Linked DNA regions of Beijerinckia sp. 28-YEA-48. Each later gene encodes a partner of the first gene's protein in a complex. Links are inferred from orthologs where the notes say so. Each region holds a gene or a part of one and is shown on either strand. Other genes may lie near its edges.

Evidence for each region. Proteins that work in one complex are often made in the same cells at the same time.
Region 2: the proteins of BLW50_RS11780 (region 1) and sdhA are in contact, whole or in part, in a crystal structure (PDB 6C12), measured with the Escherichia coli proteins. The link is inferred for Beijerinckia sp. 28-YEA-48 from one-to-one orthologs.

The regions. Positions count from the first base shown.
Region 1 is NZ_FNSI01000001.1:2,493,729-2,501,717, reverse strand. The notes cover bases 2,038-4,974. They hold BLW50_RS11780 (succinate dehydrogenase assembly factor 2), read left to right. Parts: upstream 2,038-3,326; coding sequence 3,327-3,623; downstream 3,624-4,974. Other genes in these bases: mfd (transcription-repair coupling factor), read left to right, coding at 3,657-4,974; recG (ATP-dependent DNA helicase RecG), read right to left, coding at 2,038-3,118. Outside these bases: BLW50_RS11795 (DUF502 domain-containing protein), read left to right, coding at 1-212; BLW50_RS11790 (isochorismatase family protein), read right to left, coding at 248-928; more of recG, read right to left, coding at 1,016-2,037; more of mfd, read left to right, coding at 4,975-7,199; BLW50_RS11770 (DsbA family oxidoreductase), read right to left, coding at 7,233-7,907. UniProt on the Escherichia coli protein: An FAD assembly protein, which accelerates covalent attachment of the cofactor into other proteins.
Region 2 is NZ_FNSI01000001.1:4,602,641-4,608,504, forward strand. Bases 2,632-5,519 are described here. They hold sdhA (succinate dehydrogenase flavoprotein subunit), read left to right. Parts: upstream 2,632-3,112; coding sequence 3,113-4,927; downstream 4,928-5,519. Other genes in these bases: sdhC (succinate dehydrogenase, cytochrome b556 subunit), read left to right, coding at 2,632-2,652; sdhD (succinate dehydrogenase, hydrophobic membrane anchor protein), read left to right, coding at 2,669-3,061; BLW50_RS21630 (succinate dehydrogenase iron-sulfur subunit), read left to right, coding at 4,944-5,519. In the rest of the region: argH (argininosuccinate lyase), read right to left, coding at 37-1,422; BLW50_RS21610 (thiol:disulfide interchange protein TlpA), read left to right, coding at 1,448-2,137; more of sdhC, read left to right, coding at 2,239-2,631; more of BLW50_RS21630, read left to right, coding at 5,520-5,723; BLW50_RS21635 (GNAT family N-acetyltransferase), read right to left, coding at 5,806-5,864. UniProt on the Escherichia coli protein: Two distinct, membrane-bound, FAD-containing enzymes are responsible for the catalysis of fumarate and succinate interconversion; the fumarate reductase is used in anaerobic growth, and the succinate dehydrogenase is used in aerobic growth.

The DNA.
Region 1 (7,989 bases):
TCAATTATATCTCGGTCTTCCTGCCCTGTACGCCCAACCCCACCACCGGTTTCTATTTCTATCTGCCGGTGAGTGAAGTGATCGAAGTGTCGCTGAGCCCCGACGAGGCGGCGAAACTGATCATGTCCGCTGGTCTCATCCAGCCCGAAGGCCAGGCGAAACTGGCGGCCATGGCAGTCGAAGGCAAAACGCTGGAAGTAATGCCGGGCTAGAGCAAATTGCGTTTCGTTGGAAACGCAATTTTGTTCTAGGGGCGATCCATCGCGGCGAGAGCTTCCGGCCCAGTCATCACATCACCGAACTGTTGGATGATGGTTTCGAGCGTGGCGCGATGCTCGTCGTCGGAGAGGGTGGCGCAGCAGTCCGACAGCATGACCACCTTGAAGTCGAGCATCATCGCGTCGCGCGCCGTCGACTCGCAGCAGACATTGGTCTTGGTGCCGGCGATGAGCACAGTGTCGATGTCGAGATTGCGCAGGATCCGCTCCAGGTTGGAGGCGTTGGAGATCAGTGCGCTGTAGCGGTTCTTGAACACGGTGATGTCGTCGTTGGAGCGATCGAGATCACGCCAAACCTGCTGACGACCAGGCGACAGGCTTTCGATGGTTTTCTGGCGCACGCCGCCACCGACCACGTGATTGAAGAACAATTCCCAATCGCTGCGTTCGCCGAATTGCGAATTGGCATGCAGCACGAAGATCACTTTGCCGCCGCGCTCGCGCAGGCCTCGCGCCACCACATTGATCGGCGCGACGATGTCGCGTGATGCCGCGACTTCCGCCGGGCTGCCTGGCGCGCAGAACGTGTCCTGCATATCGATGACGATGAGCGCGGTGCGCTTCGCATCGAGCGTGTCGAACCAACGCAGACGGCCACGGCGCGCGACAACCCGGTCGATGATTTCCTGACGGATGGACACCTGATGCATCTGGCGTGAACCTTACTGTTTTGCGGCACTATCTCTGCCCTTGGAGAACCTAGGCTTTAGCATTCGCCAGGCGGGCACAGCAATGCGTCAACCCGCCTTCATCAGCCCGATGGCCTCGTCGCGTCCGAACAGATAGAGCAGGATCCGCAGCGCTTCACCGCGTGGCGAGGCCAGCTCCGGGTCCCGCGTGATGATCAGGCGGGCATCGTCGCGTGCCGCCTGCAATAGCTCGCCATGCACTTCCGGCTGCGCCAGACGGAAGCCGGGCATGCCCGATTGGCGTGTGCCCAGCACCTCGCCTTCACCGCGCAGTCGCAGGTCTTCCTCGGCGATCAAGAAACCATCCTCGGTCTGGCGCATGATCTCTATGCGCGCCTTGGCGGTTTCGCCGAGCGGCGTTTTGTAGAGCAGCAAGCAGGAGGATTTGGCGCTGCCGCGCCCGACACGGCCGCGCAGCTGATGCAATTGCGCCAGGCCGAAGCGCTCCGCATGCTCGATCACCATGATGCTGGCTTCCGGCACGTCAACGCCGACTTCCACCACCGTGGTCGAGACCAGAACCTGGGTTTCGCCACGCTGGAAGCGCGCCATGGCTTCGTCTTTTTCGCGTGGCTTCATCTTGCCGTGGATAAGCCCGGCGCGATCGCCGAACATTTGGTGCAGAGTTTCGTAGCGATCCTGCGCCGCCGCCACGTCGAGCAATTCGCTTTCCTCGACCAGCGGGCAGATCCAGTAGACGCGCTGGCCGTTCGCCAGCGCCCGCTCCAATCCATTCACCACGTCGTCGATGCGATCGAGCGGCAGGGCGCGGGTGTCGATGGGAGAGCGGCCGGCGGGCTTTTCCCGCAGGGTCGATGTGTCCATGTCGCCGAAATAGGTCAGCACCAGCGTGCGCGGGATCGGCGTCGCCGTCATCACCAGCATGTCGACAGCGTCGCCCTTGCGGCCGATGGCCAGGCGTTGATGCACACCAAAGCGGTGCTGTTCGTCGATGACGACCAAAGCCAGATCGCGGAACACCACATTCTCGCTGAACAGCGCATGGGTGCCGATGGCGATATCGATCTCGCCGGCTTCGAGTGCCTTCAAAGTGCGGTTGCGTTCGGAGGCTTTGTCGCGGCCGGTGAGAACACCGAGCCGCAGGCCGGCGGCCTCCGCCAGCGGCATCAGCCGTTCGTAATGCTGGCGGGCGAGGATTTCCGTCGGCGCCATCATCGCCGCCTGCCGGCCTGCCTCGACCACATGCGCCATGGAGAGCAGCGCGACCAGCGTCTTGCCGGCGCCGACATCGCCCTGCAGCAGCCGCAGCATGCCCTTGTCCGACGACAGGTCGGCGCGGATTTCCTCGACGCTGCGCTGTTGCGACGGCGTCAACGTGAACGGCAATGCCGCGATGATGCGCTCGGCAATACGGCCGTCGCCGACGCTGGCGCGTCCGCGTGTCTCGCGCATGCGCGAACGCACCAGGCCGAGCGCCACCTGGCTGGCGAGCAATTCGTCGTAAGCCAGGCGCATGCGCGCCGGTGAGGTCGGCTCGATCACCTGTGGATTTTGTGGGTAGTGGACGCTGCGCAGCGCCGTGTCGAAAGTGGAAAAGCCGCGCGCTTTCATCCAGGCTGGATCGTTCCATTCCGGCAGGGCTGGCAGCAGATTCAAGGCGCCTTCGACGGCGCGCTGCACATTGCGCTGGAACAGGCCTTCGGTCAGGCCATAGACCGGTTCGACCGGCGGCAGTTTGGCGAGGCCCGCCGCATCGAGCACCCGATCGGGATGGACCATCTGCAGATGCCCCTCCCACAATTCGAGCTTGCCCGACACCCAGCGCGTTTCGCCGAGCGGCAGCATCCGCTCGATCCATTGGTGATTGGCGAGAAAGAAGACGAGTTCGACATCGCCGGTGTCGTCTTCGACGATGACACGAAAGGGTGCTTTCGAATTTCGCCCGCCGGGCGGCCGATGTTCCGCCACCCGCACTTCGAGGGTGACGATGGTGCCGGGCTCCGCGTCGCGGATTTTCGGCCGCGCCCGCCGGTCGATCGTGCTGTTTGGCAGATGAAACAAGAGGTCGGCGATGCGTGCCTCGCCCTGGTCGTCAACCAGCAGGCGATCGAACAGTTTTCCTGTTTTTGGCCCGATGCCGCTCAGGGAACGGACGGGCGCGAACAGGGGATTGAGAAGGGCGGGGCGCATCCTCCGGGTGTAGCCGCGCTCTCCGGTGTCGACAAGTTGGCAGCAGTCTCGGGCCGCACAAGCAATTGGGCCTGACATCCCCGTCCCGAGGCTTTATATGACGGCTGCCGACCCGCGGTCCATTTTGGACCGGCGGGTGCCTTTGTTTGCCGAACCGCTTGTTTTGCAAACCGCTTCTTTTGCGAACTGCTTCTGTGATGGAGTGATCATGCCCGAAAGCCAGCGCAGCAGCGCCGATCTCGACCCGCGCCGTCGCCGGGTGCTCTACCGCTGCTGGCATCGCGGCATGCGCGAGGTCGACATTCTGCTGGGCAGCTTCGCCGACGCCCATATCGCCGGCCTTGAGGCGGCGGAGCTCGACGATATCGAAGCTCTGATGGAATGTCCCGATCGCGACATTTTCGCCTGGTTTGTCGGCGAACGCCCAGTGCCAGCCAATCTCGACACCGCCGTCTTCCGCAAGATCAAGCTCTTTCACACCCATGATCGGCCGATCCATTCGTGATCGCTGGTCCGCTCGCCGCTTATTGGAACTGATATGACTGTCGCCTCTACGATCGCGGGTTTGAACCGCGCCATTGCCGCGCTCGCTGGCGGCAAGTCCGTCACCCTCACCAGTGTTCCCGACGGCTTTGATGCTTTTGTCGCCGCGGATCTGGCGCGCGCTCTGTCGGCGACGGCGGGCGATACCGCAGCCGTTCTGGTGCATGTGGCGCGCGACGGTCAGCGCTCGCGCGCCTTCATGGAGGCTTTGGCCTTCGCCGCGCCCCAGGTCGAGGTGCTGGAGTTTCCGGCCTGGGATTGCCAGCCCTATGATCGCGTCTCGCCCAATGCCGCCACCGCCGCGCGGCGGATGACGGTTCTGTCGCGCCTGACCCGCACCCGTTCATCGGCTGAGCAGCCACGCATCATCTGCACTACGATCAACGCGCTCCTGCAGCGTGTCCCACCGCTGCGCTGGCTCGCCACGCAGAGCTTTTCCGCTGCACCGGGCAATGCGGTGCCGATGGATTCGCTGGTCAACTGGCTGGAGATCAACGGCTTCATGCGCTCGTCCACCGTGCGCGATACCGGCGAATATGCGGTGCGTGGTGGCATTCTCGACATGTGGCCGCCGGGGCAACCGCTGCCGGTGCGGCTCGACTTCTTCGGCGACACACTGGAATCGATCCGCGCCTTCGATGCGGAAAGCCAGCGCACCACCGGCCAGTTGCGGGCACTGGATCTGGTGCCGATGAGCGAGGTGCAGTTGACCTCGGACACGATGCGCGCCTTCCGCCAGGCCTATGTCGCGGCCTTCGGCGCGGCGACCCGTGGCGACACGCTCTATGAGGCGGTGAGCGAAGGCCGCCGCCATCCCGGCATCGAACATTGGATGCCGCTGTTTTATGGCGAGACGAGCACATTGTTCGACTATGTGCCGGACGCGCCGCTCATGCTCGATGCGCTGATCGAGGATGCTGCTGGCGAGCGCCTCGGCGAGATCAAGGATTATTACGACGCGCGCAAGGCGCAGCATGATCTCAATCCGCAGGAGTCGATCTACAAGCCACTGCGGCCCGACGCGCTCTATATGACGCCGGACGAGTGGCGCACGCGTCTGAGCAAGTCGGCGGTCGCCCATGTTTCTCCTTTCGCCAGTCCGGAAGGGGGCGCGGGCAATAACATCGATTGTGCTGGCCACACCGGCCGCAATTTCGCGCCCGAGCGCACCAATGAAGCCATCAATGTCTTCGAGGTCGCGGTCGCTCATATTCGCGAGCTGCAAGGGCAGGGCCGTCGCGTTATTGTCGCGGCCTGGTCGGACGGCTCGCGCGAGCGTCTCTCCGGCGTTCTTGCCGAACATGGCCTGAAGGCCACTGACGTCGTCGGCAATCTCGTTCAAGCCTTGGCGTTGCCGCGCGAACGCGTGGCCTTGGCCGTGATTGGTCTTGAGGCTGGTTTCGAGGCCGGCGACATCGCCGTTGTCGGCGAACAGGATGTTCTCGGCGACCGGCTCGTGCGCAACCGCCGCAGAACCAAGCGGGCGCAGGATTTCCTCACCGAGGTCGCGGCGCTGACGCCGGGCGATCTCGTCGTCCACGTCGATCACGGCATCGCGCGCTTCCATGGCCTCAAGGTGATCGAGGCGGTGGGCGTCCCGCATGATTGCCTCGAACTGCATTACGCTGGCGGCGATAAACTGTTCCTGCCTGTCGAGAACCTCGAATTGCTGTCGCGCTACGGCTCCGAGGGCACCGACGTTCAGCTCGACAAGCTCGGTGGCGCCGGTTGGCAGACGCGCAAGGCGCGGATGAAGAAGCGCATCCGCGAGATCGCGCACGAACTGATCCGCATTGCCGCCCAGCGTATGTTGCAAGAGGCGCCGAAGCTGGCGCCGCCGGAAGGCGTTTACGACGAATTCTGTGCCCGCTTTCCTTATGACGAGACCGAGGACCAGCAGAACACCATCGACGCGGTGCTGGAAGATTTGGCGCGCGGTCGGCCGATGGATCGCCTCGTCTGCGGCGACGTCGGTTTCGGCAAGACGGAAGTGGCGTTGCGCGCCGCCTTCACCGCGGCGATCAATGGCAAGCAGGTGGCGGTCGTCGTGCCGACAACCCTGCTGGCGCGCCAGCATTATCGCAACTTCAGCCAGCGCTTTGCTGGTCTACCGGTCAAAGTGGCGCAATTGTCGCGCATGGTCTCTACCGCCGATCAGCGCGTGGCCAAGCAGGGGCTTGCCGACGGCACGGTGGAAATCGTCGTCGGCACCCATGCGGTGCTCGGCAAGACTGTGTCGTTCAGCGATCTCGGCCTCGTCATCGTCGATGAGGAGCAGCATTTCGGCGTCAACCATAAGGAACGGTTGAAGACGATGCGTGCCGAGGTGCATGTGCTGACCCTCTCGGCAACGCCGATCCCTCGTACTCTGCAGCTGGCGCTGACGGGCGTGCGCGAACTCTCCATCATCGCCTCGCCGCCGGTCGATCGTCTGGCGGTGCGCACTTTCGTCACGCCGTTCGACGAATTGATCGTGCGCGAGGCGCTGCTGCGCGAACGTTATCGCGGCGGTCAGTCCTTCTATGTCTGCCCGCGCATCGAAGACTTGGACGAGGCGGCCGCCTTCCTGCGCCAGCATGTGCCGGAAGCTAAATTCGTCATCGCCCACGGTCAGATGGCGGCGACCGATCTGGAAGAGCGGATGTCGGCTTTCTACGACGGCAAATACGACATCCTGGTTTCGACGGCGATCGTTGAATCCGGGCTGGATATTCCCACAGCCAATACGCTCATCGTCCACCGCGCCGACATGTTCGGCCTGGGCCAGCTCTATCAGCTGCGTGGCCGTGTCGGCCGCTCGAAAACCCGCGCCTATGCGCTGTTCACCGTGCCGGCCCGCCGCACCATGACCGTGCAGGCGGAGCGGCGACTGAAAGTGCTGCAATCGCTCGACACACTCGGCGCCGGTTTCCAGCTCGCCAGCCACGATCTCGACATTCGCGGTGCCGGCAATCTGCTTGGCGACGAACAGTCGGGTCATATCAAGGAAGTCGGCTACGAACTCTATCAGCAGATGCTGGAAGAAGCGGTCGTCGCGCTCAAGGCCGGCATCGAAGCGCCGGTCGAGGAAGCCTGGTCGCCGACCATCAGCATGGGCACGCCGGTCACGATCCCGGAACATTACATCGCCGATCTCACCCTGCGCCTTGGCATCTATCGCCGTCTGACCGGGCTCGAGACCGAAGAGGAAATCGAGACCTTCGCGGCCGAGATGATCGATCGCTTCGGTCCGCTGCCGGAAGAGGTCGAGCAGCTGATGAAGCTGATTTCGATCAAGACCCTATGCCGACGCGCTCATGTCGAGAAGGTCGACGCCGGCCCGAAGGGCGTTATCATCGCCTTCCGCGACAATTCCTTCTCCAATCCGCAAGGATTGGTGCGCTATGTCGCGGAGCAGGGGTCGGAGGCGAAAGTGCGGCCCGACATGCGCATCGTCTTCATGCGCGATTTCGACAATGCCAGCGAGCGGCTTGAGGGCACGCGGCTCATCATGCGCACCCTCGTGGCGATCGCGGAAAAGGGCAAAAAGGCAGCGTAGGAGCAAGCGGCGGAACGTCCGCCGCTTGGTACTCTATTCGACGGCTGGCTCTTCCACCGCCTGGCGCATGGCCGACAGCAGCACGTCGGCGGGCTGCGCGCCGGAAACAGCGAGCCGGCCGTTGAAGATGAAGAACGGTACGCCGGTGACACCGATGCGCTGGGCGGCATCGATCTCGCCTTGCACTTCCGCTTCGTCGGCATTGCCGGCCAAGAGGCGTTTTACCACCTCGCGGTCGAGACCGTGCTTGGCTGCGATATCGGCGAGAACTTCGGGATCGCCGATGTCCTTGCCCTCAACGAAATAGAGCCGAAACAATTCCTCATCGACGGCATCCTGGGTGCCGGCGGTCTGGGCCCAATGCAGCAGGCGATGCGCATCGAGCGTGTTGGGCGAGCGCTCGATCTTGTCGAAGGCGAAGGGAATGCCAACCTCGTAGCCGACCTCTTCAAGCCGTTCATGCATGCTCGTGGCGCGATCGGGGCCGAACTTGCGCTCCATGTATTCCTTGCGGCTGATGCCGCCTTTCGGAATCGTCGCATCGAGCTGATAGGGTCGCCAACGCACGTCGGCGTTGATATCGGCGGCCAGTTCCAAGGCTTCTTCCAGCCGTTTGCGACCGACAAAACACCAGGGGCAGACGACGTCGGCGACGACGTCGATGGTGACGGATTTGCGATCGTCACCTGTTCCGTTTGCTGACGTCATGATTTGCCTTTCATCGCGATAGCGTTTTGCAGTTTGACCGCAGTCAAACGCCACAAAGACGCGTCAAAAAATGAGAGCAAAT
Region 2 (5,864 bases), 2.1 Mb from region 1 along the record:
TTGGCAGGTTGGTCGGGTCTGCGGCGTTTTGCCGCATCAGGCGGGGCCGAGGCGCTTGCGCCAGGCTTCCGCCTGCTGCCGGACATTGGCGGGGGCAGTGCCACCATAGGAGGTGCGGCTCTCGACCGACTTCTCGACGCCGAGCACATCGAAGATCTCGGCCGTGATGCGCGGCTCGACGCTCTGCATCTCGGCGAGCGACAGCGCTTCCAGGCCGACGCTCCGGTCCGAAGCCAGTTTCACCAGCGAGCCGGTGACGTGATGGGCGTCGCGGAACGGCATTTTCAGGGTGCGGACCAGCCAGTCGGCGAGATCGGTGGCGGTCGCATAGCCGGCGCCTGCGGCTGCCTTCATCCGTTCGGTATCTGGCGTCATATCGCGCACCATGCCGGCCATGGCCGCCACACACAGCGACAGGGTTTGGAGGGCGTCGAACGTGCCTTCCTTGTCCTCCTGCATGTCCTTGGAATAGGCCAAGGGCAGGCCTTTCATAACGATCAGAAGGGCATTGAGACCGCCGATGACCCGGCCGGTCTTGCCGCGCACCAGTTCCGCCGCATCGGGATTGCGCTTCTGCGGCATGATCGAGGAGCCGGTGGTGAATTTGTCGGACAGGCGGACGAAGCCGAACTGCGGCGTGGTCCACAGAACGAATTCCTCGGCTAGGCGCGACAGATGCACGGCGCAGATCGAGGCCACCGACAGGGTTTCGAGCACGAAATCGCGGTCGGAGACGCTGTCGAGCGAATTGGCGGTGGGGCGGTCGAAGCCGAGCGCTGCCGCTGTCGCCTGACGGTCGATCGGAAACGAGGTGCCGGCCAAAGCGGCGGCGCCGAGTGGGCATTCGTTGAGCCGGTCGCGGGCATCGGACAATCGGCCGCGGTCGCGCGCCAGCATCTCCACATAGGCCAAGAGATGGTGACCGAAGGTGACCGGCTGGGCCGATTGCAAATGGGTGAAGCCGGGCATGACGGCGTCTGCATACTGTCCGGCGCGGGCAACGAGGGCTCTCTGCAAGTCCTTGATTTGGCCGTCGATCTGGTTGATGGCGTCGCGCACCCAGAGGCGGAAGTCGAGCGCCACTTGGTCGTTGCGCGAGCGCGCCGTGTGCAGCCGGCCGGCGGTCGGGCCGATTAATTTGGCCAGCCGCGACTCGATGTTCATATGAATGTCCTCGAGTTCGCGCGAGAACGTGAACGTGCCTGCCTCGATTTCGGCTTTCACCTGGTCTAGACCGGCCGAAATCGCCTGGGCGTCGGCCTCCGTGAGGATGCCGGTCTTGGCCAACATGGAAACATGCGCCTTCGAGCCCGCGATATCCTGCGCGGCGAACCGGTAGTCGAAACCGATCGAAGCGTTGATTTCTTCCATGATGGCGTCGGGGCCGGTTTCGAACCGGCCGCCCCACATCTTGTTGCTCATTTTGCGCCCTTTGGAACGAAACTCGATGGCTGACGAAGCGGAAAAGAAAATTTCAGGCGGTGCGGCGGGCAAACCCGGCGTACCCCGTGGCACGCTCGTGCTGGCGGGGGTGGCCGCCGTCGCGATCGCGGCTGTCGTATACGGGATCATCGCCGTCGGCGGCAAGGAAACGGCGACCGGAAATTGCGCGGTGACCGAGGCTGGCCTGGCGCCCCTGCGCGCCGCTGCCACCGGCGATGTCGCCGGGCTGACCGTCAACAAGCTGGTGAAACCCGCCACCGAGATCAGTTTCGACGGTGCCGACGGGCAGCGCAAGACCCTGGCCGACTTCAAGGGCAAGACCGTTCTTCTCAATTTATGGGCGACCTGGTGCCTGCCGTGCCGGGCGGAAATGCCGGCGCTCGACCAGTTGCAGGCGAAGCTCGGCGGCGCCAATTTCGAAGTGGTGGCGGTGAATATCGACACCGCGCGGCTTGAAAAGCGGCAGGCGTTCCTCGACGAAGCGGGGGTTAAGTCCTTGGCTTTCTACGCCGATCCGAAGGCCGGTGTGTTCCAGACCCTGCGTCAGGCGGGCAAGGTGGTCGGACTGCCGACGACCCTGCTGATCGATTCGCGTGGCTGCGAATTGGGGGTCATGTCTGGTCCCGCCGAATGGGCTTCGGAGGACGCGCTGCGCCTGATCCGGGCCGCAACGGCTCTAAAACCGGCAACATAGCTGATTTTGCGCCGTGAAATGTCGGGCTTAAGGTTCGGATTGCGCGGTGCACACTCTTCGATTAGTGAAGCCCCGACGAATTCAGAGCGAAGGGGCCCACCATGGCCGAACCGAATCCGAACCCGCTGGCCGCAGAATCGCGCCGTCCACTGTCACCGCATTTGCAGGTTTACCGCCTGACACTGACGATGATGATGTCGGGTATCCACCGCATCACCGGCATGGGCCTATATCTCGGGACCCTGCTGCTCGCCTGGTGGCTGATCGCCGCGGCGACTGACGCGACCTCCTTCGAAACCGTGTCGTGGATCCTGTCGTCGATCATCGGCCGCTTGATCCTGCTCGGTTTCACCTGGGCGCTGTTCACTCACATGATGGGTGGCATCCGCCACTTCATCTGGGACATGGGCAAAGGCATGGAGCATCCGGAGCGCGAATATCTCGCGCATATGACGGTCTGGGGCGGTCTCGCGCTGACCCTCATCGTCTGGATCATCGCCTACGCTGTTCGCTGAGATCGGGAACGCCGCCATGACAAACACGCCCAATTCCATTCGCACGCCGATGGGCAAGGTCCGTTATCTGGGCTCTGCCAAGTCGGGCACGCGCCACATGCTGCACACGCGGCTGACGGCGATCGCGATGGTGCCGCTGTCGATCGCCTTTGTGTGGATCGTGCTGTCGCTGGTTGGCAAGGACTACGCCACGGTGCGCGCCTCGCTCGGCAACCCGCTCGTCTCGATCACACTGCTGTTGTTCCTGCTCGCCGGCATCTACCACATGATGCTGGGCATGCAGGTCATCATCGAGGATTATGTGTATGGCGAGCACACCAAGTTCTGGTCGCTGACCGCCAACACCTGTTTCGCCATCGCCGTTGGCTTTGCCTGCGCCTATGCGGTGCTGCGGCTGAGTTTCGTTTAAGCACTTTCGTCTGCGCGACTGGCGCCACTAGACACGAAAAAGGGTAAACCCATGGCCACTTCTTCCGCCGCCAACGGTAGCGCCTATCCGATTACCGATCACACCTTCGACGTGGTGATCATCGGTGCTGGCGGCGCCGGTCTGCGCGCTACGGTCGGCTGTTCCCAGGCGGGCCTGCGCACGGCCTGTATCTCGAAAGTGTTCCCGACCCGCTCGCACACGGTAGCGGCGCAGGGCGGCATTTCCGCTTCGCTCGGCAATATGGGCCCGGACGACTGGCGCTGGCATATGTACGACACGGTCAAGGGCTCCGACTGGCTCGGCGACCAGGACAGCATCGAATATCTGGTGCGCAACGCGCCGGCCGCCGTCTACGAGCTGGAACATTGGGGCGTGCCGTTCTCGCGTACCGAGGAAGGCAAGATCTACCAGCGTCCGTTCGGCGGCATGACCACCGACTTCGGCAAGGGCATCGCGCAGCGCACCTGCGCCGCCGCTGACCGCACCGGCCACGCCATCCTGCACACGCTCTATGGCCAGGCGCTGCGCAACAACACCGAATTCTTCATCGAATATTTCGCCATCGACCTGATCATGGATCAGGAAGGCCGTTGCCGTGGCGTCGTCTGCATCAAGATGGATGACGGCACGATCCATCGCTTCCGCGCCAATCTGGTCATCCTCGCCACCGGCGGTTATGGCCGCGCTTATTTCTCGGCGACGTCGGCGCACACCTGCACCGGAGATGGCAACGCCATGGCGCTTCGCGCGGGTTTGCCTCTCGAAGATATGGAATTTGTCCAATTCCACCCTACGGGCATCTACGGTTCAGGCTGTCTGATCACCGAAGGCGCGCGTGGCGAAGGCGGCTATGTGACCAATTCGGAAGGCGAGCGCTTCATGGAGCGCTATGCCCCGTCGGCCAAGGATCTGGCTTCGCGCGACGTGGTTTCGCGCGCTATGACCATCGAAATCCGTGAGGGACGTGGCGTCGGCAAGAAGAAGGATCACATCTTCCTGCATCTCGACCACCTCGATCCGAAGGTTCTGCACGAGCGTCTGCCCGGCATTTCGGAAAGCGCCCGCATCTTCGCCGGCGTCGATGTGACCAAGGAGCCGATCCCGGTCATTCCGACCGTCCACTACAACATGGGCGGCATTCCGACGAACTATCATGGCGAAGTGCTGACCAAGAAGAACGGCGATCCGGACTTCGTCATCCCCGGCCTGATGGCGCTGGGCGAAGCGGCCTGCGTGTCGGTGCATGGCGCCAATCGCCTCGGCTCCAACTCGCTGATCGATCTGGTCGTGTTCGGCCGCGCCGCTGGTCTGCGCGCCGCCGAGCTGATCAAGCCCGGTGAGAAGCAAGCCGAACTGCCGAAGGGCTCGGCCGATCTGGCGCTGTCGCGGCTCGACAAGTTCCGCTGGGCTAAGGGCGGTACGCCGACGGCGGAGCTGCGCAACAAGATGCAGACGACGATGCAATCGAACTGCGCGGTGTTCCGCACTGGTGAAGTGCTCGAGGAAGGCTCGAAGCTCATTCACGATGTGTGGTCGGGCATCCAGGACATCGGCGTCACCGATCGCTCGCTGGTGTGGAATTCCGATCTCATTGAGACCCTGGAATTCGACAATCTCATCATCCAGGCGGTGGTGACGATGGATTCGGCGGTGCAGCGCAAGGAAAGCCGCGGCGCTCATGCGCGCGAGGATTATCCGAACCGCGACGACAAGGAGTGGATGAAGCACACCTTGGCGTGGGCCGATGACGAAAAGCAGCAGGTGGCGATCGATTCACGTCCCGTGCACACTTACACGATGTCGAACGACATCAGCTATATCGAGCCCAAGGCTCGCGTTTACTGAGCCGGAGAATTCCGCAATGGTCGAATTCGCACTTCCGAAGAACTCGCGGCCGACAAAGGGCAAGACCTGGCCGAAGCCGGCTGGCGCCAAGAACGTGCGCGAGTTCCGTGTCTATCGTTGGAACCCGGACGACGGGCAGAACCCGCGCATCGACACCTATCATGTCGATATGGACGATTGCGGGCCGATGGTGCTCGACGCCATCATCTGGATCAAGAACAAGGTTGATCCGACGCTGACCTTCCGCCGCTCTTGTCGCGAAGGCATCTGCGGGTCCTGCGCCATGAACATCGACGGCGCCAATACGCTCGCCTGCACCAAGGACATGAGCACGATCAAGGGCGCGGTGGCGATCTATCCGCTGCCGCACATGCCGGTGGTGAAGGATCTCGTTCCCGATCTGACGCGCTTCTACGCCCAGCACGCCTCGATCGAGCCGTGGCTGAAGACGGTGACGCCGCAGCCGGAGAAGGAATGGCGGCAGTCGCATGAGGATCGCGTCAAGCTAGACGGTCTTTACGAGTGCATTCTGTGCGCCTGCTGCTCGACCTCGTGCCCGAGCTATTGGTGGAATGGCGATCGTTATCTCGGCCCCGCCGTTCTGCTGCAGGCCTATCGCTGGCTGATCGATTCGCGCGACGAAGCGACCGGCGAGCGCCTTGACAATCTCGAGGATCCGTTCCGTCTCTATCGTTGCCACACGATCATGAACTGCGCCAAGACCTGCCCGAAGGGCCTGAACCCGGCGAAGGCGATTGCCGAGATCAAGAACATGATGGTGGCGCGGCAAATCTGAGCCTCCGCGCAGGCTGATAAAACAAAAGAGCCCGGTTCTGATCGCAGAACCGGGCTCTCTTCGTTTTGGAATGTTGAACGCGTCAGTCGGCCGGCTTGTCCTTCAGCCAAGTGCGCTTCTGCAGATCGACCATGGCGATGG